DNA from 3 places in the Rhizobium sp. Root491 genome. Region 1 is predicted to be linked to each of the others. Evidence: riboswitches for the same ligand, from Rfam matches in the RefSeq annotation. Region 1 holds a riboswitch; each other region holds the start of a gene.
The links. Region 1 has a riboswitch for cobalamin ahead of nrdH (glutaredoxin-like protein NrdH). Riboswitches for the same ligand answer to the same signal wherever they lie in the genome.
Positions count from the first base shown of each region.

Region 2: another riboswitch for cobalamin. It lies ahead of ASD46_RS25780 (DUF1852 domain-containing protein); the one in region 1 lies ahead of nrdH (glutaredoxin-like protein NrdH).
Region 3: another riboswitch for cobalamin. It lies ahead of bluB (5,6-dimethylbenzimidazole synthase); the one in region 1 lies ahead of nrdH (glutaredoxin-like protein NrdH).

Region 1 is NZ_LMFF01000001.1:1,348,898-1,356,543, forward strand. It holds gene recF (DNA replication/repair protein RecF) at 1-786, opposite strand, end outside; gene ASD46_RS06705 (alpha/beta hydrolase) at 943-2,055, shown strand; gene nrdF (class 1b ribonucleoside-diphosphate reductase subunit beta) at 2,084-3,058, opposite strand; gene nrdE (class 1b ribonucleoside-diphosphate reductase subunit alpha) at 3,075-5,264, opposite strand; gene nrdI (class Ib ribonucleoside-diphosphate reductase assembly flavoprotein NrdI) at 5,252-5,650, opposite strand; gene nrdH (glutaredoxin-like protein NrdH) at 5,663-5,884, opposite strand; cobalamin riboswitch at 6,140-6,364, opposite strand; gene ASD46_RS06730 (nucleoside triphosphate hydrolase) at 6,496-7,125, opposite strand; gene ASD46_RS06735 (ATP-binding cassette domain-containing protein) at 7,122-7,646, opposite strand, start outside.
Region 2 is NZ_LMFF01000020.1:113,407-121,052, forward strand. It holds gene ASD46_RS25775 (methionine synthase) at 163-1,191, opposite strand; gene ASD46_RS25780 (DUF1852 domain-containing protein) at 1,216-2,193, opposite strand; cobalamin riboswitch at 2,296-2,509, opposite strand; partial or broken gene ASD46_RS27985 (Fic family protein) at 2,704-2,846, opposite strand; gene ASD46_RS25785 (hypothetical protein) at 3,296-4,576, opposite strand; gene ASD46_RS25790 (glycosyltransferase family 2 protein) at 4,669-6,636, opposite strand; gene ASD46_RS25795 (hypothetical protein) at 6,775-7,646, opposite strand, start outside.
Region 3 is NZ_LMFF01000016.1:178,675-186,320, forward strand. It holds gene ASD46_RS19355 (NADP-dependent malic enzyme) at 1-903, shown strand, start outside; gene ASD46_RS19360 (DUF2865 domain-containing protein) at 1,039-2,139, shown strand; gene bluB (5,6-dimethylbenzimidazole synthase) at 2,209-2,925, opposite strand; cobalamin riboswitch at 3,023-3,209, opposite strand; gene ASD46_RS19370 (TolB family protein) at 3,338-4,168, opposite strand; gene ASD46_RS19375 (VOC family protein) at 4,361-4,738, shown strand; gene ASD46_RS19380 (NAD+ synthase) at 4,888-6,567, opposite strand; gene ASD46_RS19385 (LTA synthase family protein) at 6,799-7,646, shown strand, end outside.

The sequences.
Region 1 (7,646 bases):
TGCCGCCGCGTCTCGATACCGGCCTTCGCGCAGCATAAGCCTATACTCGTCTTCCAGATCGACAGCCGGCCGGTTGAGCGTGTCGTCCATGAAACCCGAGAGCGCCAGCGCTGCAGAGGGGAAGGCAGCATTGCCGGAACGGCCTTCGATGAGGCTCTTCAAAAGACCCAACATTTCATAGCGCGCGAGCGCCATGGAAATGCCGAGTTCCGCCATCTGCTTCTCGATACCGTCCAGCCAGACCGGATCGAAGCGGCCTTCCGAAAGCAGACGGTTGCGGCCGCGCATGGCCTTTTCGAAGTCGCTTGCCCGCCGTCCATGCGCGGGATCGAGCGAGAGCACCAACCGATCGAGAAAACGCCGGCGATCCGAGGATGAACCGGTAAAAAGCCCATCCATGGCAGGCGTCAGCCACAGCACCCGCAGATGATCCGTCAATTCATCGACAGACTTCACCGATGTCCCGTTCAGCCTCAGGCGGCGCGACACTACCTCGCCGTCACCCTCGATCCCGGTTCCGATGGCGACCTCGCCGTCCATGCCGTCGACATCCGCAAAAATCGAAAAACCGGCGGCCTCCGCCCCCACTCGCGTCACATCGGACAGGGTGGCGCGGCGCAGGCCCCTTCCGGGCGACAGAAACGAAACGGCCTCCAGGAGATTGGTCTTGCCGGAACCGTTGTCACCCGTCAGCACCACGTGGCGGTCATCCAGCGCGAGCGACGCCGCCGCATAGTTGCGGAAGTCCGTGAGTTTCAGCCGTAAAAGCGACACCTTATTCGTCATCTGTACGGCCTAAAACGAACATAGCTGGATAGCAAGGTGGGGAATGCGTCGTCCGCATTGAACATAATGCAACCACACCGCAATCCAGTCTCCAGTAGCAACTTTTTGAGCGGCCGGTTATTTATGCGTGGTCCCTCATTATCGGTAACCCCATCCATGCGCCTGATTTTTTCGCTCCTCCTCGCTCTCAGCCTTCTTTCATCCTGCGCGGGCAGGCCGGGGGCGGATGTGTTGCAGGCCATAAACACCAAGACCACCGATACGAAAATCGTGACAGCCTATGTGGCGAGCACGCGGGAGAAAAACAACGAGGCCAAAAAGGGCTTTAGCGCAGGGCGGGCAGCTGAGCTGAATTATGCGCGCTTCGACATTTCCATTCCTCCCAGCCATAAAAGCGGAAATATCGAATGGTCCAAAGGCAAGCCGAACCCGAGCAAGGATTTTGTCGTCACCAAAGCCGATATGCTGACGAAAACGCGTTTCAATTCCGATCTTGGCGACGTCACCCGCTCCGGCAAGCAGATCGCGCTTTTTGTGCATGGCTATAATTACAGCTATCAGGAAGCCTTGTTCCGTGCGGCACAAATGGCAGCCGATGCCAATATGGATGGTGTGCCGCTGGTCTTTTCCTGGCCGTCCCAGGCGAGCGTCACCGGTTACGTGGCCGACAAGGAATCAGCGACCTATTCGCGAGACGCGCTGGCCATGGTGCTGACCGACCTTACCAGGCAAACACCGAAAAAAAGCATTGTCGTGTTCGGTCACAGCATGGGCGGCTGGCTGGTCATGGAAGCGCTGCGACAATTGCGCTTCGAAGGCAGGAACGATGTGCTTTCCAAACTACAGGTAGTGCTGGCCGCGCCGGATATCGACGCCGATGTTTTCCGCAAGCAGATCGAGGTGGTGGGAAGGCTCAATCCGCCGCTCACCATTCTCGTCTCCAAGGACGACCGCGCCCTGAAGGCGTCCTCCATCCTCGGGGCCGACGTCACCCGCATCGGCGCGCTGGATGTGACCGATCCTCAAGTGCAGGAAGCCGCCCTGAAAGAGGGCGTTCAGTTCGTTGACATCTCCAAGCTCAAGGCATCGGATCCGCTCAACCACGACCGCTATGCGGCACTCGCGTCGCTGGTGCCACAACTGGAGGCGAGCCGGAACGGCAACGGCGAAAACGGCATAGGTCGCGCGGGTGCCTTTGTGTTCGATGCTATCGGGGCAACAGTATCCAGCCCTTTCCGGCTTGCGAGCCAGGTCGTGAACCCGCAATAACTTTTGCGGGTTCTTGGCGACAAGCGGTTCAGAAATCCCAGTCTTCGTCTTCTGTGGCGACCGCCTTGCCGATGACATAAGAAGAGCCGGAGCCGGAGAAGAAGTCGTGGTTCTCGTCGGCATTGGGAGACAGCGCCGAGAGGATCGCAGGATTGACCCGGCAAGCCTCGGGTGGAAACAGCGCCTCGTAACCCAGATTCATCAAGGCCTTGTTGGCGTTGTAATGCAGGAACTGCTTGACGTCTTCCGTCAGGCCAACGCCGTCATAGAGGTCTTGGGTATATTTGGCCTCGTTGTCGTAAAGCTCGAGCAAAAGATCGAAGGCGAAATCCTTGATCTCCTGTTTTTCCGCTTCGCCCAGACGTTCGAGCGCGCGCTGGAACTTGTAGCCGATGTAATATCCATGCACGGCCTCATCGCGAATGATGAGACGGATCAAATCGGCCGTGTTGGTAAGCTTGGCGCGACTTGACCAGAACATTGGCAGGTAGAAGCCGGAATAGAACAGGAAGCTCTCCAGAAACACGCTGGCGACCTTCATTTTCAACGGATTTCCGCTATCATATTCGCGCATGATGAGCGCGGATTTGCGTTGCAGGAATTCGTTCTCCTCCGACCAGCGATAGGCGTCATCGACGTCAGGCGTGGAGCAGAGCGTCGAGAAGATCGAGGAATAGGAGCGGGCGTGGACCGCCTCCATGAAGGAGATGTTGGAAAGCACCGCCTCCTCGTGCGGCGTCGCCGAATCCGCCATCAGGCGCACGGAACCGACGCCGTTCTGGATCGTGTCCAGCAATGTCAGCCCGGTGAAGACGCGGATCGTCAGGGTCTGCTCTTCCGGCTTCAGCGTTCCCCAGGACGGGATATCGTTGGAGAGCGGCACCTTTTCCGGTAGCCAGAAATTCGATGTCAGGCGATTCCAGACTTCGAGATCCTTGTCATCCTCGATGCGGTTCCAGTTGACCGCGCGAATACGGGACGCGGGTTTTACGGCAATGTTCATTGTCTTGTCCCTCAATTCAGAGCGTGCAGGATACGCAGCCCTGAACCTGCGTGCCTTCCAGCGCCATCTGGCGCAAACGGATGTAGTAGATGGTCTTGATGCCTTTTTTCCAGGCGTAGATCTGCGCCCGGTTGATATCGCGCGTCGTTGCCGTATCGCGGAAGAACAGTGTCAGCGACAGGCCCTGATCGACATGCTGAGTGGCCGCCGCATAGGTATCTATGATCTTTTCCGGACCGATTTCGTAGGCATCCTGATAATATTCGAGATTGTCGTTCGAAAGGTAGGAAGCCGGATAATAAACACGGCCGATCTTGCCTTCCTTGCGAATTTCAATCTTCGAGACGATGGGATGGATCGAGGAGGTCGAGTGGTTGATATAGGAGATCGAGCCTGTGGGCGGCACGGCCTGAAGGTTCTGGTTATAGAGGCCGGTCTCCATGACGGCCTGCTTCAACGCTTTCCAGTCCTCCTGTGTCGGAATGGAAATGCCGGCTTTCTCAAAAAGGTCGCGGACCTTTTCCGTCGCGGGCAGCCATTCCCGGTCGGTATATTTATCGAAGTAGTCGCCCGAGGCATATTTGGAGTTTTCAAAGCCCTTGAAGCTCTGGCCCCTTTCAGTGGCAAGGCGATTGCTGGCGCGGATGGCGTGATAGGTCACCGTGTAGAAATAGATATTGGTGAAATCGATGCCCTCTACGGAGCCGTAGAAGATGCGCTCGCGCGCCAGATAGCCATGCAGGTTCATCTGACCAAGCCCGATGGCGTGGCTCGCATCATTGCCCTTTTCCACGGAAGGGACAGACGAGATGTGGCTCATGTCAGAAACGGCCGTCAGCGCCCGGATGGAGGTTTCGATCGTCTTGCCGAAATCAGCCGAATCCATTGCTGAAGCAATGTTGAGCGAGCCGAGATTGCAGGAAATATCCTTGCCCATATGGCTGTAAGAGAGATCGTCGTTGAATTCGCTCGCCTCGCTGACCTGTAGGATTTCCGAGCAGAGATTGCTCATGCTGATACGGCCGGCGATCGGATTGGCGCGGTTAACCGTATCCTCGAACATGATATAGGGGTAACCGCTTTCGAACTGGATTTCTGCGATGACTTGGAAGAACTCGCGTGCCTTTATCTTCTTCTTGCGGATGCGGCTGTCGGCGACCATTTCCTGATATTTTTCGCTGACGGAAATCTCGGTAAACGGCACGCCATAGACCCGCTCAACATCATACGGCGAGAACAGGTACATATCCTCGTTGTTTCTCGCGAGTTCGAAGGTGATATCAGGGATCACCACGCCGAGCGAAAGGGTTTTGATGCGGATTTTTTCGTCGGCGTTTTCGCGCTTGGTATCGAGGAAACGCATGATGTCGGGGTGATGGGCATGCAGATAGACCGCGCCAGCGCCCTGGCGCGCGCCAAGCTGGTTGGCGTAAGAGAACGAATCTTCCAGCAGCTTCATGACGGGAATGACGCCGGAGGACTGGTTTTCGATCTGTTTGATCGGCGCGCCGGCTTCGCGAATATTGGTCAGGGACAGTGCTACGCCACCGCCACGCTTGGAAAGCTGCAATGCTGAATTGATGGACCGGCCGATGCTTTCCATATTGTCTTCCACACGCAGCAGAAAACAAGAAACCAGTTCACCGCGGCTTTTCTTGCCCGCGTTGAGAAAGGTCGGGGTTGCCGGCTGGAAGCGGCCGGAAATGATTTCATCCATCAGATCGCGGGCAAGCTGCTCGTCGCCACGCGCCAGAGCCAGCGCCACCATGCAGACGCGGTCCTCATAACGCTCCAGGTAACGCTTTCCGTCGAAGGTCTTCAGCGTATAGGACGTATAATATTTGAAGGCGCCGAGAAATGTCGGAAAACGGAACTTTCTGGCATAGGCCTCGTCGTAGAGGTCACGGACGAAATTGAAGGAATAGTGGTCCAGCACCTCCTGTTCGTAATATCCCTCGGTCACGAGATAATCGAGCTTTTCCCTGAGATTATGGAAAAACACCGTGTTCTGATTGACGTGCTGAAGGAAATATTGCCGTGCCGCAAGGCGGTCCTTGTCGAGCTGGATCTTCCCGTTTTCATCGTAGAGGTTCAGCATCGCGTTCAGCGCGTGATAGTCCAGTCCCGCGTCCAGGTGTTTCGGCGCGCCGGTTACTTGTTGTTTGGCATCCGTGTTGCGCACCGCGCTCGAGGTCAGCGTGTCCAAAATCGTTCCAATCCATGATTGACGTTGGCGACATCTTCCTCCGTGCCGAGAAGCTCGAAGCGGTAGAGAAACGGCACCGCGCATTTACGCGACACGATATCTCCGGCGGATGCGAAAGCTGCGCCAAAATTCGTATTTCCCGCCGCGATGACGCCGCGAATGAGATTTCGGTTTGAGGGCTCGTTCAAAAACCGGATAACCGGTTTCGGTACCGCTCCTTTCATGCCGCCGCCCCCATAGGTGGGGGTGACGAGAACATAGGGCTCCGACACGTGAGTAACGTCTTCCTCGGCGCCGAGCGGCAGGCGAAGCAATCGTCGCCCCAGTTTCTGAAGGAAGCGATGAGTGTTCTCAGACCGGCTGGAATAATAGACAATCAGCCCCATCGCATCGCCTCCTCAGCTGATCGAGCCAATCATGTCCGGACGGAAACCCGCCCAATGGCGTTCGCCCGCAACGACCACGGGAACCTGCATGTAACCAAGGCCGCGAACGCGATCGAGGGCATCCGCATCTTCGGAGATATCGACGATCTCGTAGCTGACACCGATGCGGTCAAGCGCACGATAGGTGGCAGTGCACTGGACGCAGGCGGGTTTGCTGTAAACGGTGACGGTCATTGTTTCCTCTTTCGAAGCCGCTTTTACGCACGGCTCAACATTGCCCGCCTGCAATCACAAGCGGGTGGCGATGGTTCTGTCATTCTGGCGAGGCGCGCGGCTCAGGCCGCGTAAGATCTCTGTCTACACCGACGAGCGTAGAAACTTATAAAAATGCACTGGCATGACTTCACCCCGAAGCTTGTTCTGGAGGGGGCAGAAAAGGGCGCACGCAATTCATTTGCGTCATACACCTTCCTTCCGGACACCCCGCCCGTGGACGTTTTCGCTCAAGGCAGGTCTCCTGACTTGCGGGTCAAAACATCCATTCCCACCTTCCCGGAGCTTTTAGCGCCAGTGGCTCAAATCGGAACGATGCTCACCGCTTACAGTTGCGGGGGCAGTTTCGGCATTGCTTCACCATAATGGTGTTGCGCACCGAATTCCCGTCTTAGCTCCCGACGCTTGCGAATCGAAAGAACCTTGAACACCACATATAGTATATGAGGAATTTTTTTCGTCAATAATTAGACATGCGAAAGCCCCACCCTGTGGATCAAAAAGATTCAACACATGGTCAACAAAGGCTTAACGGTGAATGTTCGATGCCGCCTACGGACGGAAGCGGCGGGTTATTTCCAGATATCGATGCGAATATCGGCGGGGCGTGAGTTTTCAATCACCCGCTTTCCGTTGGGAAGATCATTTTCGAACAGTTTGGCGTGAATCTCGGTCGCATCGAGACCATAGCCCTGCCATCTATCCCGCAGGCGTTCCTCGAGCACCGCAACGGATGGGCCTACGAAGACGGTAAGATCGAAGCTGCCGGAAAGCTTCGTCCACGGCGCCTCGTTCAACAGCAGATAGTTGCCTTCGGCAAGAATGAAGCGTGTTTCTGGCGCGATGGCGCGAGCGGAGGCAATGGCAATTTCGCGGGAGCGGTCAAAAACCGGGACAAGAACTTCCTGCCCGCCCTGACGAACTGCGGAGACGATATCAAGAAAGCCGCGCACGTCGAAGGTCTCCGGTGCGCCTTTTCGCGGCAAGAGCCCCCGTTCTTCGAGAATACCGTTATCCATATGGAAGCCGTCCATGGGCAGGACAGCCGCAGCCTCGCCGCGCGCCACGAGGGCACCGCACAGGGCATCCGCCAGCGTGGATTTGCCGGCCCCAGGGGGACCGGCAATGGCAATGATAAAACGAGATTTATCCTCAGCCCGCCGAAGAACGTCTTCGACGATCGTTTCAAGCTTCAACGTCATGCGGCCAGCGTTTCCTTTGGCGCTTCCTTGGCGCCCGTCATGAAGGCGACGGCGTCGGACATGGTATAGTCCTTCGGATTGATGACGCACAAACGCTTGCCCAGCCGATGAATATGAATCCGGTCAGCAACCTCGAAAACATGCGGCATGTTGTGCGAGATGAGAACGATCGGTAGCCCTCGCGCGCGTACATCCAGAATAAGCTCGAGAACGCGGCGGCTTTCCTTGACGCCGAGCGCCGCTGTCGGTTCGTCAAGGATGACGACCTTGGAGCCGAAGGCGGCTGCACGCGCCACCGCAACACCCTGGCGCTGGCCGCCGGAGAGGGTTTCCACCGCCTGATTGATGTTCTGGATCGTCATCAGGCCGAGTTCAGAGAGTTTCTCGCGGGCAAACTTTTCCATCGCCGGACGGTCCAGTGCCCTGAACAGGCTTCCCTGAATACCGGGTTTGCGGATTTCACGGCCGAGAAACATATTGTCGGCTATGGACAATGCGGGAGACAGCGCAAGGTTCTGATA
Region 2 (7,646 bases), on a different contig from region 1:
AGGCCGTCTTGGCAGCTTTGCGCCAAGAGGCGGACATCCGTCGAAGCCGTCAGGATGATCCGCGCCGTGACCTTATAGCCATTCGTAAGTCTCCCAGCGTTTGTCGCGATGGGCGCGGTGGCGGCGAACGGCTGCCATCCGCAGGTTCAGACTATCAAAAAACTAAACAGTGAGCTCTCTTCGGACGATCTCAGCTCCTGCGCTCAAGGAATTCAGCTTGTCTCTTGCCACACGACGAGACAGGGGGGCCATGCCGCAATTGGTGCAGGGGCAAAGTTTATCTGCGTCGACAAACTTAAGCGCCTTGCGCAGCGTTGCAGCGACTTCCTCCGGGGTTTCGATGGTATTGCTTGCCACATCGATGGCCCCGACCATCACTTTCTTACCTCGAACAAGTTCCAGAAGATCCATTGGGACATGAGAATTGTGGCATTCGAGGGAGATCATACCGATGCCGGATTTCTGCAGCTTGGGGAGAGTTTCCTCATACTGCCGCCATTCTGACCCGAGTGTCTTTTTCCAATCCGTATTGGCCTTTATGCCGTAACCGTAGCAGATATGGACGGCGGTCTCGCACTTCAGCCCTTCAATTGCCCTGTCCAAAGTGGCAACACCCCAGTCATTCACATCGTCAAAGAAAACGTTGAAGGCAGGTTCGTCGAACTGGATGATATCGACGCCGGCAGCCTCCAATTCCTTTGCTTCCTCGTTGAGTATCCCGGCAAATTCCCAGGCAAGCTTTTCACGGCTCTTATAATGGCCGTCAAAGAGAGTATCGATCATCGTCATCGGACCCGGCAACGCCCATTTGATGGGTTGTTTGGTCTGCTGGCGCAAAAACTTGGCGTCTTCGACGAACACGGACTTCTGGCGAGACACGGCGCCGACGACTGTTGGGACACTCGCATCGTAGCGATCGCGAATTCTGACTGTCTCGCGTTTTGCAAAATCGACCCCGTCGAGGTGCTCGATGAAAGTCGTGACGAAATGTTGGCGTGTTTGCTCGCCATCACTGACGATGTCGATGCCGGCCTGTTGCTGATCGTCCAGTGAAAGGCGCAGGGCATCTCTCTTGCCTTCCAGTAATTCCTCGCCCTCCAGCTTCCAGGGCGACCACAGTTTTTCGGGGTGCGCAAGCCAGGAGGGTTTCGGCAGGCTGCCAGCCGTCGATGTGGGGAGAAGTTTCTTCACGATGGGACCTCTTCTAAGTGATGCTCAGGCGGGGCGGTGAGCAAACAATTGCTCAAGGACGGCGCGGTATGGCTTGATGAAGTGTTTTTCGGTGAACTTACCCTGATCCACCGCCAAGCGATTTCGTTCGTCGCGATCGTAAATGACCCGGGTCAGCGAATAGTCCTGGTGCTTGAGGTTGGGCTGGTAAAATGTCCCGGCTGCTGCGTTCGCATTGTAGATTTCGGGGCGATAAATTCTCTGAAACGTTTCCATCGTGCTGATGACGCCGATTAGCTCAATATTGGAGTAGTCGCCCAGCAAGTCCCCAACAAAGTAGAAGGCCAACGGCGCAACGCTGCCTGCAGGCATGAAGTAGCGAACCTGCAATCCCATTTTCCCGAAATACTGGTCGGTGGACGAGAACCCATTCTGCCGGTATTCGACGCCCATCACGGGGTGATGATTTTCGGTCCGGTAATAGGTCTTGCTGGTCGAGGCGCTGATGCAAATGACCGGCGGCTTGCGAAAGTACGAGCGGTAGGCATCCGACCGCAGAAAAGACTTGAACAGGTTTCCATGCAGGTCGCCGAAGTCGGCCGGAATGCTGAAGGCAGGAACGCTCTTGTTATGCTCCGGCAGGACAATGCTGAAGTCGTAGTCTCGCACATAGGAGGAGAAGTTATTCCCCACAATGCCGTCGATACGCTCACTGGTTTTGTGATCGATGATCGTCGTCTTCAGTATCTCGATGAGGGGAAATTTTTCACCTGCGACATCGAAGCTCATATCGACCGAAATGATCTCCAACTCGACCGAGTATCGGTCCGATTTGGGATTATCCCAGTGAGCGAGGGCGTTGAAGCGGCTGTCGATCATGCGCATGACATTGCGCAGGTTTTCCTGCCGCTTTTCGCCCCTAGCCAGATTGGCGAAATTGGTGGTGATGCGCGTATTTTCTGAAGGACGATAGTCCTCATCGAAGGGTACGCTCGTGATCGTAAAAATGCAGGTCTGAGACATGTTGTGCCCCTGTAAAGTTGGGGGCATGGGTCTGCGGACGCATAGCAAGACAGGCCGCGACAATGCAGCCTTTGCTACGGCACACTGGGACACCCCGCCCGTGGACGTTATTTCACCAAAGGCAGGTCTCCTGGCTCACGGATCATCACTTCCGTCCGTCTTCCCGGGGTAAACCAGTGACATGTTGGACTTCAGCTCGCCGCTTACAGTTGCGGGGGCAGCGTCGGCTTTTCCGCATGACACGGAGCACCGACTTCCCTCTTAGCCCCGGCACGTTGCGTGCAACGACTGGGGAACCTTAGGCGTGACGACCATATGGTAAGCTACGCCATCGGTCAACATCATATAACGATATCTTTATGTCCTTAAGTCTGCGTTTCCATCGCCGGTTCCGACCGAGTAGGTTGCATTCGGCGTTGTCAGGCGATTCTCACATACGCGGACCTGGCCGTGGCAAACGTCTCGCTCCACGCAGTTGAAAGGATCAGACCACACCACGAATAGTTCCTAGCGCGGGAGCAGCCTGGTGATACCGTCCAGGCGCCCAGAGCGCGTTCCGCCAGACTTAGTCGCTCCAGAAGAGCCAGTACGTCGATCGACGGTTCAGGAGGCAATTGGGGCAGCTAGAAGGCGCGCATGATTTCGCCTGCCACAGGCGTTTCATTGAAGCGGCCTCGCCGGAGGTTGGGATGCTATTCGGACATGCCCTACTGTGCCGGCGCAGCGCTAATAAAGGAATCGGCGTTTGAATTAAATAGCGAATGAGCGAAGGCAAGCACCCTTAAATTGCGGGCCGATAACATCACGGACGCGTATCCGCATCAGCACCGCCGAATTTGTGCTCGGGCCTTCGAACCGCCCCATGTCGTTGAAGGTGCACAGGGAGTTCCGATCCGCACCGGGCATCTGACAGGTCTGGCAGTGGGCGGTATTCGGCTTCGTTAATCGTACCGTCAGGCTTGAATCACTGGAACTGCTAGTCGGCAGTCAACGTTGCGGTTTTACGCTTTTCGCCGCTTTCAGCAGCGTCATGCGTCCCCGTTTCCAATCTCCGGCGCAACGGCCTGGAGCAATATCCTCCTGCTGCCGCCGAGACGGACAGTTATCCCTCACAAAGACGAATACAACCGCTTTTTCGAAGAAAAGGGTTCCAGCCTTTCGCTGCAAGGATTGCCCAGGCAGTGGCGCCAACATGCGGCAACCTGAAATATTTGAAGTCGGCAAAGGTCGAGGTCGGCCCGATCATCAGCCCGGTCGTCAGTTCGTCCCCGACTGTCGCGTAGATCAGGTTATCGGGAGATATTTGTGCGGCGATGGTGGCAAGCAGCGCCTCGGCCCGGTCGGCATCGCCGACCTGCTGAAATGCCAGCGCGGCCTGGGCCGTACCTTCCAGCCACACACCATCCCGATCGTCGTTAAAATCAAAACCTCCCGCAACCGCATAATGCCGATCAACCCAATGCAGAACACGCCCACTGCGGCCCCGAAACTCCGGCACGGCGAGAATGGGCCAGAGCTCGGAATCTATTCCGGACTGGCTCGAGTTGGGTGTGTCGCTTCCGGGTAGGCTGCCGACGTAAAACCGTCCCTGCTGCTCATTCCACATCGCATCAAGAAATTTGCGTGTTTTGTCCCGCATCGCCTGCCAGGCGCGCGCTCCCTCAATTTCGGCGAGCCAACCCGCAACGGCATACACATCGAGATTATGTTCCGTCGATTTCCACTCGAGTTTGGCCGGTGCAGGCTCATGACCGAATGTGCCACCTGTGTAGCCGATATCGCGGACGCCCGCCGTATGCGCATCGATCCAGCGCATGAGTTTGGTCGCTGCCTGCACATAGGACGGATTGCTTAATCGTTCACTGGCAGTGAGAAGCGCAAGTGCCGCCCAGGCCAGGTTGCCCGTTGCGCTGCCGACCTGATAGTCATCCTCGACCCACGTCTTGCTGGCCTCACTCCAGAAACCGGGCAAAAGCATAGCATCGTTTTCGTTCGCAACGGGGCCGGAACGGTAGGCGTTGCGCAGGCGGCCATCGCTGTAATAGCGATCGTTGTTGACGGCGAGCAGCAGCGCATCGGCAACCCTTTTTGCCTCGGTATCGTTGCCACAGGAAAAAAGGGCAATCGTCGCCAGGGCATTGTCATAGGTGAAACCCGCATTTGAAAGAGCGGGATCAAGCGCTTTGCCGCCTGGTGCAGGCTCAAAGCTCCGAAATACGAAGGGGGTGGTGGATTTGTCCATCTTCCCAACGAGACCCGCGCACAAGCTAACAGCAAGGCGGTCGCGAACTGATCCGGAACCGGTGCGCCCATCGCCACCAGCGACCACTCCTGTTGTGAAGCAGGTCATGAGAACTGTCGCGACGATCGATTTGACAGACATGAGTTTTCCGTTTGGTGAGCGCTTTTCCAAACAAGCCCGCCTCTAGCTTGCAGTTTACGTCGAGCACGGTCCCGGGTTTGGCGCGAATTGTTTTAGCTGAAGGCCCTTGCGAGTAACATCTGCATGGACTTCAGGAGGTCGCCCTGTTCCGCGACGTTTTCGGGCGCATTGCGGAACAGCAGCCTCAAGATTGCACGATGCTGGTCGGCAGTGGGGGTGAGAGTGAATTTGCCGGGCGTTTGCGAGACTTTCGTTGCATCGATCTGCACCCAGCCCACCTCGGGCACATACAGGGACTCTGCCTCGGCGTAAGACCGGTTGAAATCCGCCAGGGTCGCGGTTTCGGTCGAAAGCGCCACGATCCGTACCGCCTTCACCTCGCTTGCGCACCGCAATCGACCTTCGAGATCCACGCCGATCGGCTCTTCCTTGTCGACACGTGGTAATTCAATGCAGCAGATGAGGCTGGTGAAGGCAATCACCATGGCGACCGCCGACCAGATGAGGTTGAGACAATCTCGCGCCGAAAATTCTACAGGGGCGTCCCATGCGTAAACGGCGAGCAGAACTGAAACCGCGGAGGTGACGGTGACGATTGCGAAAAATAGCGCTGTAGGCCCATGAATGCGCACCTGTGACCGGTCACCACCTTTCTCCGTGACTTTAAAGGGACGTCCGAAGGGTTTGCGCATAGCCTGAAACAACGTGATGGTGATGGGAACAGCGGTCAACGCATGCGTCACTTCGGTGAACAGCGGTAGGGTGCGTTTTCCCGATATCCAGGTGGAGTAGGCCCAAAACAAAGCCAGTGACGACAGTCCAAATTTCATGAACATCAGCTCGTCGGCCTGAAGGGCGGAAACGCCTGTCAGCCAGTAGATCGATGGTGCCAGCAACAGGCAGAGAATGAAAGGCTTCGACAGCCAGCAAAACAGCCCGTGCAGATAATGCAGCCTTTGTGTCAGCGTGAACTTGCCACGCCACAATGGTCCCGTACGCAGAAGGCCGATCTGAATGGTGCCCAGGCACCACCGCGTGCGTTGCGTGATATATTCTGGCAGGCCCTCAGCCGATAGACCGACACTGAGTTTTTCGTTGAGCCAGCGTGTGACGTAACCTCGCTCCATCAGGCGGTAGGTCAGCAGCATATCTTCGGAAAGTGCATCATGCGGAAACCCGCCGAGCTCGTTGACCGCCGCACGCCGCACGACAAAACTCGTCCCGACGCAGAAAGCGCAACCGACCGCGTCCTTGGCCGGCTGGAATACATCAAAGAATACACGTTGATCATCAACGAAGGAATTGCGGATGCCGAGGTTGTGCTGGATTGGGTCGCAATTAAAGTAAAATTGCGGTGTCTGCACAACCGCTACCTTGGGATCGGCGAAAAGACCGGTTACGCGACGAAGGAAGTTGGCCTGTGGCGCGAAGTCCGCATCCAGAACCATGATGAAATCGGAAACCTGTGGCAGCGCATTGGTGTGTTCAAGTGCATTGTTCAGATTTCCCGCCTTGGCATGTCTATTGTCCGGGCGCGTCACATAATTGACGCCGACCGTCTCGCAATAGTCCCGCACTTCCGGCCTGCGCGTGTCGTCGCAGACAAAAACACGCAGCTGCGGATATTGCATGGCCTGGGCCGCGATAACCGACTTCTCAAGGACGTTCAAAGGTTCGTTGTAGGTGCAGATAAAGACGTCAACGAGTGGCGCATCGGGATTAGTTGCAATCGCGGCTTCCCCTCTATCAGCCAGGAAAGTCCAGTCCGTCCGCCTCGTCAGGATCAGGATCGAGCCGATGGCGTAAAGAACGGAGATCAGCTCGAAGGTGAAATAAATGTAATTCCAGGCAGTCTCCAGAGAAAGCTCGAAGGGTGGCAGCGTATCGGTGGCGCGCCAAAATATGTAAAGGCCAAGAGACAGCAGCATAATCGCACTGAAGGCCAACCGGTCCAGGACCCTGCGCGGGTCGGCCAGTATGGTAAACAGGATCGCGCAAAGGGCGATGACAAGATTGACGTAGAGTACCGACTGAACATCGCCATCAGGGCTGAAATACATCGACTTATCCTCATGGTTGGTCAGGCGCGCGGCACGCCGCGCGTGAATGAGGTTGCTTCGAGTGTCTTAAACAGGTGGTGGGTCGCCCTGCGGGTTTGCATCGCACTCCCGCAGGGGCCCGTCCAATCCGTGCGGGTGTCAGGATTGGGTGCGCGGTGCCTTTCCGGTGGCATCCGTATTGCCGAAAGGGTGCTGGGTGATGATATCGGGCTGATGTGCCCGGCCAGGCACGTCCGGCCGCTGTTGTGGCCACTCGATACCAGTGTGTGCGGATAGCGTATCACGCGACGTTTCGATCAGTGCCCATGCGGCCTGCCTGACATCCGGCAATTCGCTGACGGAGGTCTTTGCAAACTGGAACAGGCTGGCTGATGCTTCATGCACATAGTTCCGGGTTTTGCCGAGCCACTCGCGCGGCAGGCTCACACTTACCCACGTGCCGACCGAACAGGCGCCGTTCTCGGTCAATTTTTCCTGTGCCCTGCTGTCCATGCGAATATAGGCGTAGAGCTCTCGCCGCTCTGTTGGTGGAAAGGGCACGGCATAATCGAGGTCGACACGTTCGGTAGTACGCGGCACCAGGCGCTCCACCACCCCATCGGATTCTTCCGCCCAGGCATCGGAACTCACCTTCACCCGAGAACCGACGGAAAGCGCCTGTGCCTGACGCTCTGAAAAAATCGCCACGACGAAAGCGTTGCGGCAGTCAAGCGCCTCCGCCAGCGTGTCGCCTGCAACCACTTCACGGCCGGTCGCAGCCACGGGCTTGTAGAGCGTTGTGCCCGGTGGAATGGAAAGATCGGCGCGGGTCAGCCTTTCAATACGTGCGCTCTCCGCCGATGCCAGCGTTTCGAGCTCGCTTTTGCGCGTCTGCATGGTGGTCATCTGCATCCGGATCTGCAGCAGATCTGCGGACCGTGTGCGAATTTCCTGCTGAAGATTTTGCAGCGATTGCAAATCGGAGCCGATATAGATGCCTTGGCGCGCGAAGTTCATTTCCTTGGTGAGTT
Region 3 (7,646 bases), on a different contig from region 1:
GCACAGGTGCTTCTGGAAGAAGGCACCGGCATCCCGATCCTCATCGGTCGCCCGCAGATCATCGAAACGCGCCTGAAGCGCTTCGGCCTGCGCATCCGTCCGAATACCGATTTCGCGGTGGTCAATCCCGAAGACGATCCGCGTTACCGCGACTACGTCGATGATTATTTCGCCCTCGTCGGCCGCGCCGGCATCAACCCGGAGGCGGCCCGCACCATCGTGCGCACCAACTCCACGGTCATCGGCGCGCTGTCGGTGAAGCGTGGTGAGGCGGATGCGCTGATCTGCGGTCTGGAAGGCCGTTACGACCGGCACCTGCGCGACGTAAACCAGATCATCGGCAAGCAGGAAAGCGTTCGCTCTTTCGCAGGCCTCAGCCTGCTCATCACCCAGCAGGGCGCGCTGTTCCTCACCGACACCTTCGTCAACAACGATCCGACCTCCGAAGAAGTGGCTGAAATGGCCATTCTCGCGGCAAAGGAAATCCGCCGCTTCGGCATCACGCCGAAGATCGCGCTCGCCAGCCACTCCAATTTCGGGTCGCGCGATTCGGAAAGCGCCCGCAAGATGCGCCGCGCCCTGAAGATCGTGCAGGCAGCGGCACCCGAACTGGAAGTGGACGGCGAAATGCAGGGCGGCTCGGCACTTTCGGAAGCGCTGCGCAAGCGCGCCATGCCCAACAGCGTGCTGACCGGCGAAGCAAACCTGCTGGTCTTCCCGAACCTCGATGCCGCAAACATCACGCTCGGCGTCACCCGCACGCTGACGGAGGGCCTGCATGTCGGCCCCATCCTGCTTGGCACGGCGCTTCCCGCCCATATACTGTCGCCCAGCGTCACCTCGCGCGGCGTTGTCAACATGGCGGCCTTTGCCGTCGTGCAGGCATCGCACCCTTCGGTCTGATGAAGGCGCATTAACGCAGTTTTGAACATGCTGTTGCCGCATTGCGGCAACAGCTTATGTTATCTTCCTGAAACACGGATTTCCCGAAGCATAACACCCTCGCCACCGGCCGGGGACATCGAACGGATCGCACCATTGACCCGGCGCCGCAGCATTATCGGCCTCCTGCTTCCCCTTGTTTTCATCGCCCCGGCCGCTGCTTTCGCGGATCAGGTCTGCGATACGCTTTATGCGCAGCTGCGCGAACCGCCGCGTGTCATCGGCAACACCGCCGAGGTACGGCGTTACGCCAATGCGCTCACCCGCCAGAACATCGAGATCCGCAGGATCAGGAACGATCTGCGCCGTTACGGCTGTTCATCCGCAAGCGTCACCGTTTATGGCAGCCCGAATGCGGAACTCTGCGCAGAGATCAGCGACGCGATGGCGGATGCGCAGAGCGAACGCGATGCCATCATCCGTGACCGCGACGATGCCATGGCGGCCCAGGGCAACGATGATGGCGACATCAGACGCCAGCGCATTCTCGCCGCACTCGACGCCAATGGCTGCAGCGCCATTCCGGAAACGGAAGCGCGCCAGCCGACGGCACCCGATGTGACACGTTACCCCGACGCCTTCGGCGAACAGAGCAATCCGCCGGGACAGGCGGGGCTTTCGCCCTACCCCAATGCCGCTGCGGAAGGCGGGCTCAGGACGCTGTGCGTGCGCACCTGCGACGGCTCGTTCTTCCCCATCGCTTCCAATGCCTCGCCGCTCGATTTCCGTGCGCAGGCCGAACAATGCCAGAAAATGTGCCCGGGTACGCAGACGGAGCTTTATTTCCACTCCATGACGGAGCAGGAAACGGCTGACATGGTCTCGGCTGAAACAGGAAAGCCCTACAAGGACCTGCCGACCGCCTTTGCCTATCGAAATGCCTCAACGAAAGCCCCAGGCTGCGCCTGCAACATGGCCGCCTATCACGAGGAGATGAAGCAGCAGGAGGCTGCGCGGCCGGAAGCTGAGAAACCCTATTCCAGCATCACGACCATTCCATCACCGCAAGGCGACACCCCCAAAAAACCAACCGAACTGCAGCAGGCCGCAAAGCCGCCGGAACAACCGGTTCCGGAACGCGACTATGACCCGAACAACAGCAGGGTCCGCGTCATCGGCCCTAAATTCCTGCCCGACCAGACAGGGCGGATCGACCTGAAAAACCCGGCGCTGAAGGGCATTCAGCCGCAGCAATAGCTCCCATCAAGCACGCGGTATGGAGTTGGCAACGCTCTGTCTCACTCACAAGATGGTCGCGTCTTCTCTTTACCGTCCACCCCAGCGATTGCGAAACACCAGCTCCTCCAGCGGCACGCGCTGGCGCCAACCCTTCACCGCCAGTTCCGGCTCGGTATAAAGTGTATCGACGCGGCCGAGGCATAGCCAGGCGACGATCTCGATGTGGTCGGGAATCTCCAGAATGGTGCGAATGTCGCTATCGTGGAAAATGCTGACCCAGCCGACGCCGATGCCTTCGGCGCGCGCTGCAAGCCAGAGGTTCTGGATGGCGCAGACGGTGGAATAGACATCGGTGCGCGGATTGTGGGTACGGCCCAGCACCACCTTGCCGCCACGCGTCGGATCGCAGGTGACGCAGATGCTGAGCGGCGCCTTGCGGATGCCCTCAAGCTTGAGGCTGCGGTAAAGCGCCTGCTGCTCCCCCTCGAACATCGCCGCCGCCTCGCCATTGGCGCGGCTGAAGGCAACCCAGGCTGCCTGCCTGACCGCACCGTCAGTGACGAGCGTGAAATTCCACGGCTGCATGAAACCGACCGAAGGCGCGGAATGCGCCGCCTTCAGCAAGCGCTCGACCACATCTTCCGGCAATGGATCCGGAAGGAACTGGTCGCGCACATCACGGCGGGTTTCGATGGCACGGTAGATCGCCTCTCGCTCCCCCTCGGAAAACGGATAGGCGGGCGAAAGCGCGTGATCGAATGCATTGGCGTCGAGCGAACTGGTCGCGAGTGGATCGGTCGGCATCGTCTATCCCCAACAATGCTGGCGCGCCGCCACGAAAACCGGCTCCGGTTTTCGCCTGCACGACGCGCTGCTGCAACAACCTGCCGCCGTCCACGCGGTCTGGTCTATCCTGTCAGGCCGGTCTTCTGACTCGGCTTCATCCGCCCACTTTCGCCTTCCCGAATGGATTCAGTGGCATCAAGAAAAAGGGCATCCGCCTCACAGCGCTGGGCACGTTCCGGTCTTGCACCGGATTCCCGATTCTCCCGCCCTAAAGGGCGGGCACCTGACGAAGAAGCTTATGAGCAACAAAGATTGCAAATACAAGTATCTTGCGCAGCGATGCGGCAATGTGACCGTGGCCACCTCACCTGCGTATTGCGCCCTTCAGCCGCCGCGCAGACGCGCGCCGGCTGAAGCACCCCCTACCGCATCACCCAACGGGAAAATACCGCACATAAGCGAACTCATCCCCGTCCGGTGACCAGTTGGGCGAATTCATCGTTCCCTGCCCGCCGAAAAGGTCAAACAGCGTTTCGGCATTGCCGCCATCCATATCCATCAGCCGCACGCGCACGTTGAGGTCGCGCGGATGGTCGAAGACATCGGCGTCGTAGGAGACGAAGACGACCTTGTCACCGCTGGGAGACGGATGCGGGAACCAGTCGCCGTAGGCGCTGTCGGTGATACGCTCGACGGCCGAGCCATCCACCCGCACGCGCCAGATCTGCATCTGGCCGGTGCGGCTGGAGTTGAAATAGATCCATTCTCCATCCGGCGAATAATCCGGCCCGTCATTGCGGCCCTCACCATGGGTAAGGCGTGTCTCAACGCCGCTGTCTATGTCCATGGAATAAATATCGAAAACCTGATCGCGAATGCCGCAATAGGCGAAACCTTTCCCGTCCGGCGACCAGCCGTGCCAGTAGGAGGGAAGGTTCCTCGTCATCAGCCGCGGCGTTCCGCCCGTCGAAGGCAGCAGATAGATGGCACTCTTGCCGAACTCCACCTTGTCGGAAATGGCATAAAGCGAACCGTCAGGCGAAATGCCGTGGTCATTGTTGCAGATTGTCGCAAAGCCGGTATCGACCTTTTCCGGCGAAGGGTCGCCGGCAAGTGACAGGCGATAAAGCAGACCGTCGCAGTTCAGAAGCAGGTATTTCCCGTCCGGCGACCAGTTCGGAGCCTCGAACAGCTCCGGCGTCTGCCAGACCACCCGCATCTGCCGAGTGCGGATGTTGAAGATTTCGATGGAACTGCGCATGCTGCCTCCCAGGCCTGTCGATCGTCTGGCGTGGAGCGTTGAATGGCACAAACATTCCGTTTGCATCCGCCACCGCCGTGATTATGATCCTATTGCCGCAGGCACCGCCCTGCAAATTCAAATAGGAAAAAACAGCAGCGTTCCGGCACCGCCCGCACCCCTGCCCGTTTCTCCCAGATCCGAGGTTCCGCGATGAACACCATCGCCGATCACGGCATCCGCTTCGGTCGGATCGCCGCAATGCTTCCTGTCAAGAATATCGAGAAGGCCCATGACTTTTATGTCCGTGTGCTGGGCTTCGAAAAGACCTTCGAAAACGGCAACCCTGTCGGTTTCATGATCCTGAAACAAGGTAACGCCGAGTTGCACCTGACATTGCAGTCAACGCACAAACCGGCCCCCTTCAATGTGGCGCATATGCTGGTCAGCGACGCCGACGCGCTGCATGCGCTTTGCAAAAGCCACGGGCTTCGCATCATCAAAAGTCTGCAGGACAAGGATTATGGCCTGCGGGCCTTCGTTTTCGAAGACCCGGATGGTAACCGCATCGATGTGGGGCAGGTTATTTAACGAGATAGGGAGACGGCGCGGCGTGTCCGCGCCGTTGGAGGAAAAGGATGCTTCTTCGCCATCGATATATGGCGAAGCCGCAGCATCCGCACTCCGTCACCCCGAACTAGATTCGGGGTCCAGCAAGCTCCCTCCATGCCCTCCTTCGACTACCTGTCCCTGAACCGGTTGGTAATCGGATAACGGCGATCGCGGCCGAAGTTCTTCTTGGTGATCTTCACCCCGGGCGCGGATTGGCGGCGTTTGTATTCGGCGAGATAGAGCAGATGCTCGATCCGGTGCACCGTCGCGATATCATGGCCACGCGCGAGGATTTCCTCGACCGACATTTCCTTTTCCACCAGGCACTCCAGAATATCGTCCAGCACCGGATAGGGCGGCAGCGAATCCTGGTCTGTCTGGTTGGGTCGCAATTCGGCGGATGGCGCCTTGGAGATGATATTGGCGGGGATCACTTCGCCGGATGGCCCGAGCGCGCCCGGCGGCACATGGGAATTGCGCCAGCTGGAGATGGCGTAGACCTGCATCTTGTAGAGGTCCTTGATGGGATTGAAACCGCCATTCATGTCGCCATAAAGCGTCGCATACCCCACCGACATTTCCGACTTGTTGCCTGTTGTCACCACCATTGAGCCGAACTTGTTGGAAACGGCCATGAGAATGGTGCCGCGTGTACGGCTCTGCAGGTTTTCTTCGGTAATGCCTTCTTCCGTGCCTTCGAACATTTCCGAAAGCGCCGACAGGAACCCCTCCACAGGTTCGGCAATGGGCACGATATCGTAACGGCAGCCAAGCGCTCTGGCGCAATCGGCTGCGTCCTTCAGCGAATCCTCGGAGGTGTAACGATACGGCAGCATGATGCAGCGCACCCGCTCTTCGCCCAGCGCATCAACAGCAAGCGCAGCGCAGATCGCCGAATCGATACCGCCGGAAAGGCCGAGAACCACGCTCTTGAAGCCGTTCTTGTTGACGTAATCGCGAAAGCCCAGCATGCAGGCGCGGTAATCCGCCTCCTCGCCTTCAGGGATTTTCGAGAAAGGACCGCTCTCGCAGCGCCAGCCTTCTGCGGTGCGTTTCCAATCGGTAACGGCAAGGGTCGCTTCGAACTGGCTCATCTGGAAGGCAAGGGTCTTGTCGGCGTTGAAACCGAAGCTCGCGCCGTCGAAAACCAGCTCGTCCTGCCCGCCAAGCTGATTGGCGAAGACCAGCGGCAAGCCGCTTTCGATTACCTGCTTCAGCGCCACCTGATGGCGCACATCCAGCTTGCCGCGATAATAGGGCGAACCATTCGGCACCAGCAGGATTTCCGCCCCGCTTTCGGCAAGCGTTTCGCACACACCCATATCGTTCCAGATTTCCTCGCAGATCGGAATGCCGATCCTGACACCGCGGAAATTATAGGGACCGGAGATCGAACCTTCGGCGAAAACGCGTTTTTCATCGAACTCGCCGTAATTCGGCAGGTCGATCTTGTCACGCAGCGCGATGATCTTGCCGCCATCCAGAAGCGCAACCGAATTGTGCCGGCCCGTTTCGCCCTGACGCGGAAAACCGATGACGACGCCCGGCCCGCCATCGGCGGTTTCCGCCGCCAGTTCTTCCACGGCCTTCAGGCACGCTTTCAGAAAAGCCGGCTTCAATACCAGGTCTTCCGGCGGATAGCCGGATATGAACAGCTCGGTCAGAAGCAGGAGATCGGCACCCTGCGTCGCCGCATCGGCCCGTGCTTCGCGCGCCCTGGCGAGATTGCCCGCCACGTCGCCAACAGTCGGATTGAACTGCCCGACGGCAATTCGAAGATGGTTTTTGATGTCGTGTCTGTCGCTCATGGCTTTTCAATACCGCGCCCGTGCCCGCTCCGCAACGCGGCAATTGCATGCCGCACCACCTTGATAGGATGAAGCCGCAACAGGCATTCACGCTAAGGTTATCACCGCACCGGCCACACTCCGCAAAGTTCATGTCGCGTTCATCGCGCTTATGTGACAGTTACATGACAGTTTTGCGACGCCCCGATTCATCTCCCCGAATTGCGCGGTGTTGCCTCGTAATACCGGAGTATGAGTTTGAGAAATTCGGCGCCAAAAACAACGGCTTCCGAAAAGGCTGATTTTGTCTTTTCGCCTGCATGGACGCGGAGCCTTTCCAAGCTTTCGGGTAAGGCCTACACGCTTGCCAATCTGACATTTTCGTCGGTCGTGCTTGTCGTCGCGCTGGAATGGATCGCCCGCGGTTCGCTAGTTGATGTCGGCACCTTCCTCACCTCATCCGCCCGCCCCGGCATGACCAACATCGCCGCCGTGCTGCTGCTGCTCGTAGCGCTGGATTCCATCCTCGGCCGCCGTTACCTGTCGCTCATCGCCGTTGCGCCGCTTTGCGCGCTGACAGGGCTTATTTCCGCGCAGAAACAGACCTATCTCTCCGATCCGCTTTATCCCTCCGACCTGCTGTTCGGCCGGCAGATCCTCGAGCTTCTGCCCACCATGCTGAAAGCCCAGCCGCTGACGGCCGTGCTGGTCGGCCTTGGCCTTTGCGCCACGGTTGCGGCCCTTTCCACCCTGTGGCTGCTGGCGCGGCGTTATTCGCCGGGCTTGAGCTGGCGCGAACGCGCCGCAGGTCTTGTGCTGGCGCTGCCGCTTCTGGCCGGCCTCGCCTCGCTCATGGACTATTCGCATTATTCGTGGGTGCGCGATCGTCTCAACATCATCCCCATGATGTGGGATCAACAGGAGAATTACCGCCATAACGGTTTCCTGATGGCCTTTGCCTTCAATATTCCCATGGCCAACGTCTCGGCGCCGCAGGGTTACGGCGAAAACAGCATTGCGGACCTGACCTCGGAACCCGCCGCCTTTGCCGCCAACACGGGCGATTACCCTGATGTCATCATGTTGATGAGCGAATCGCT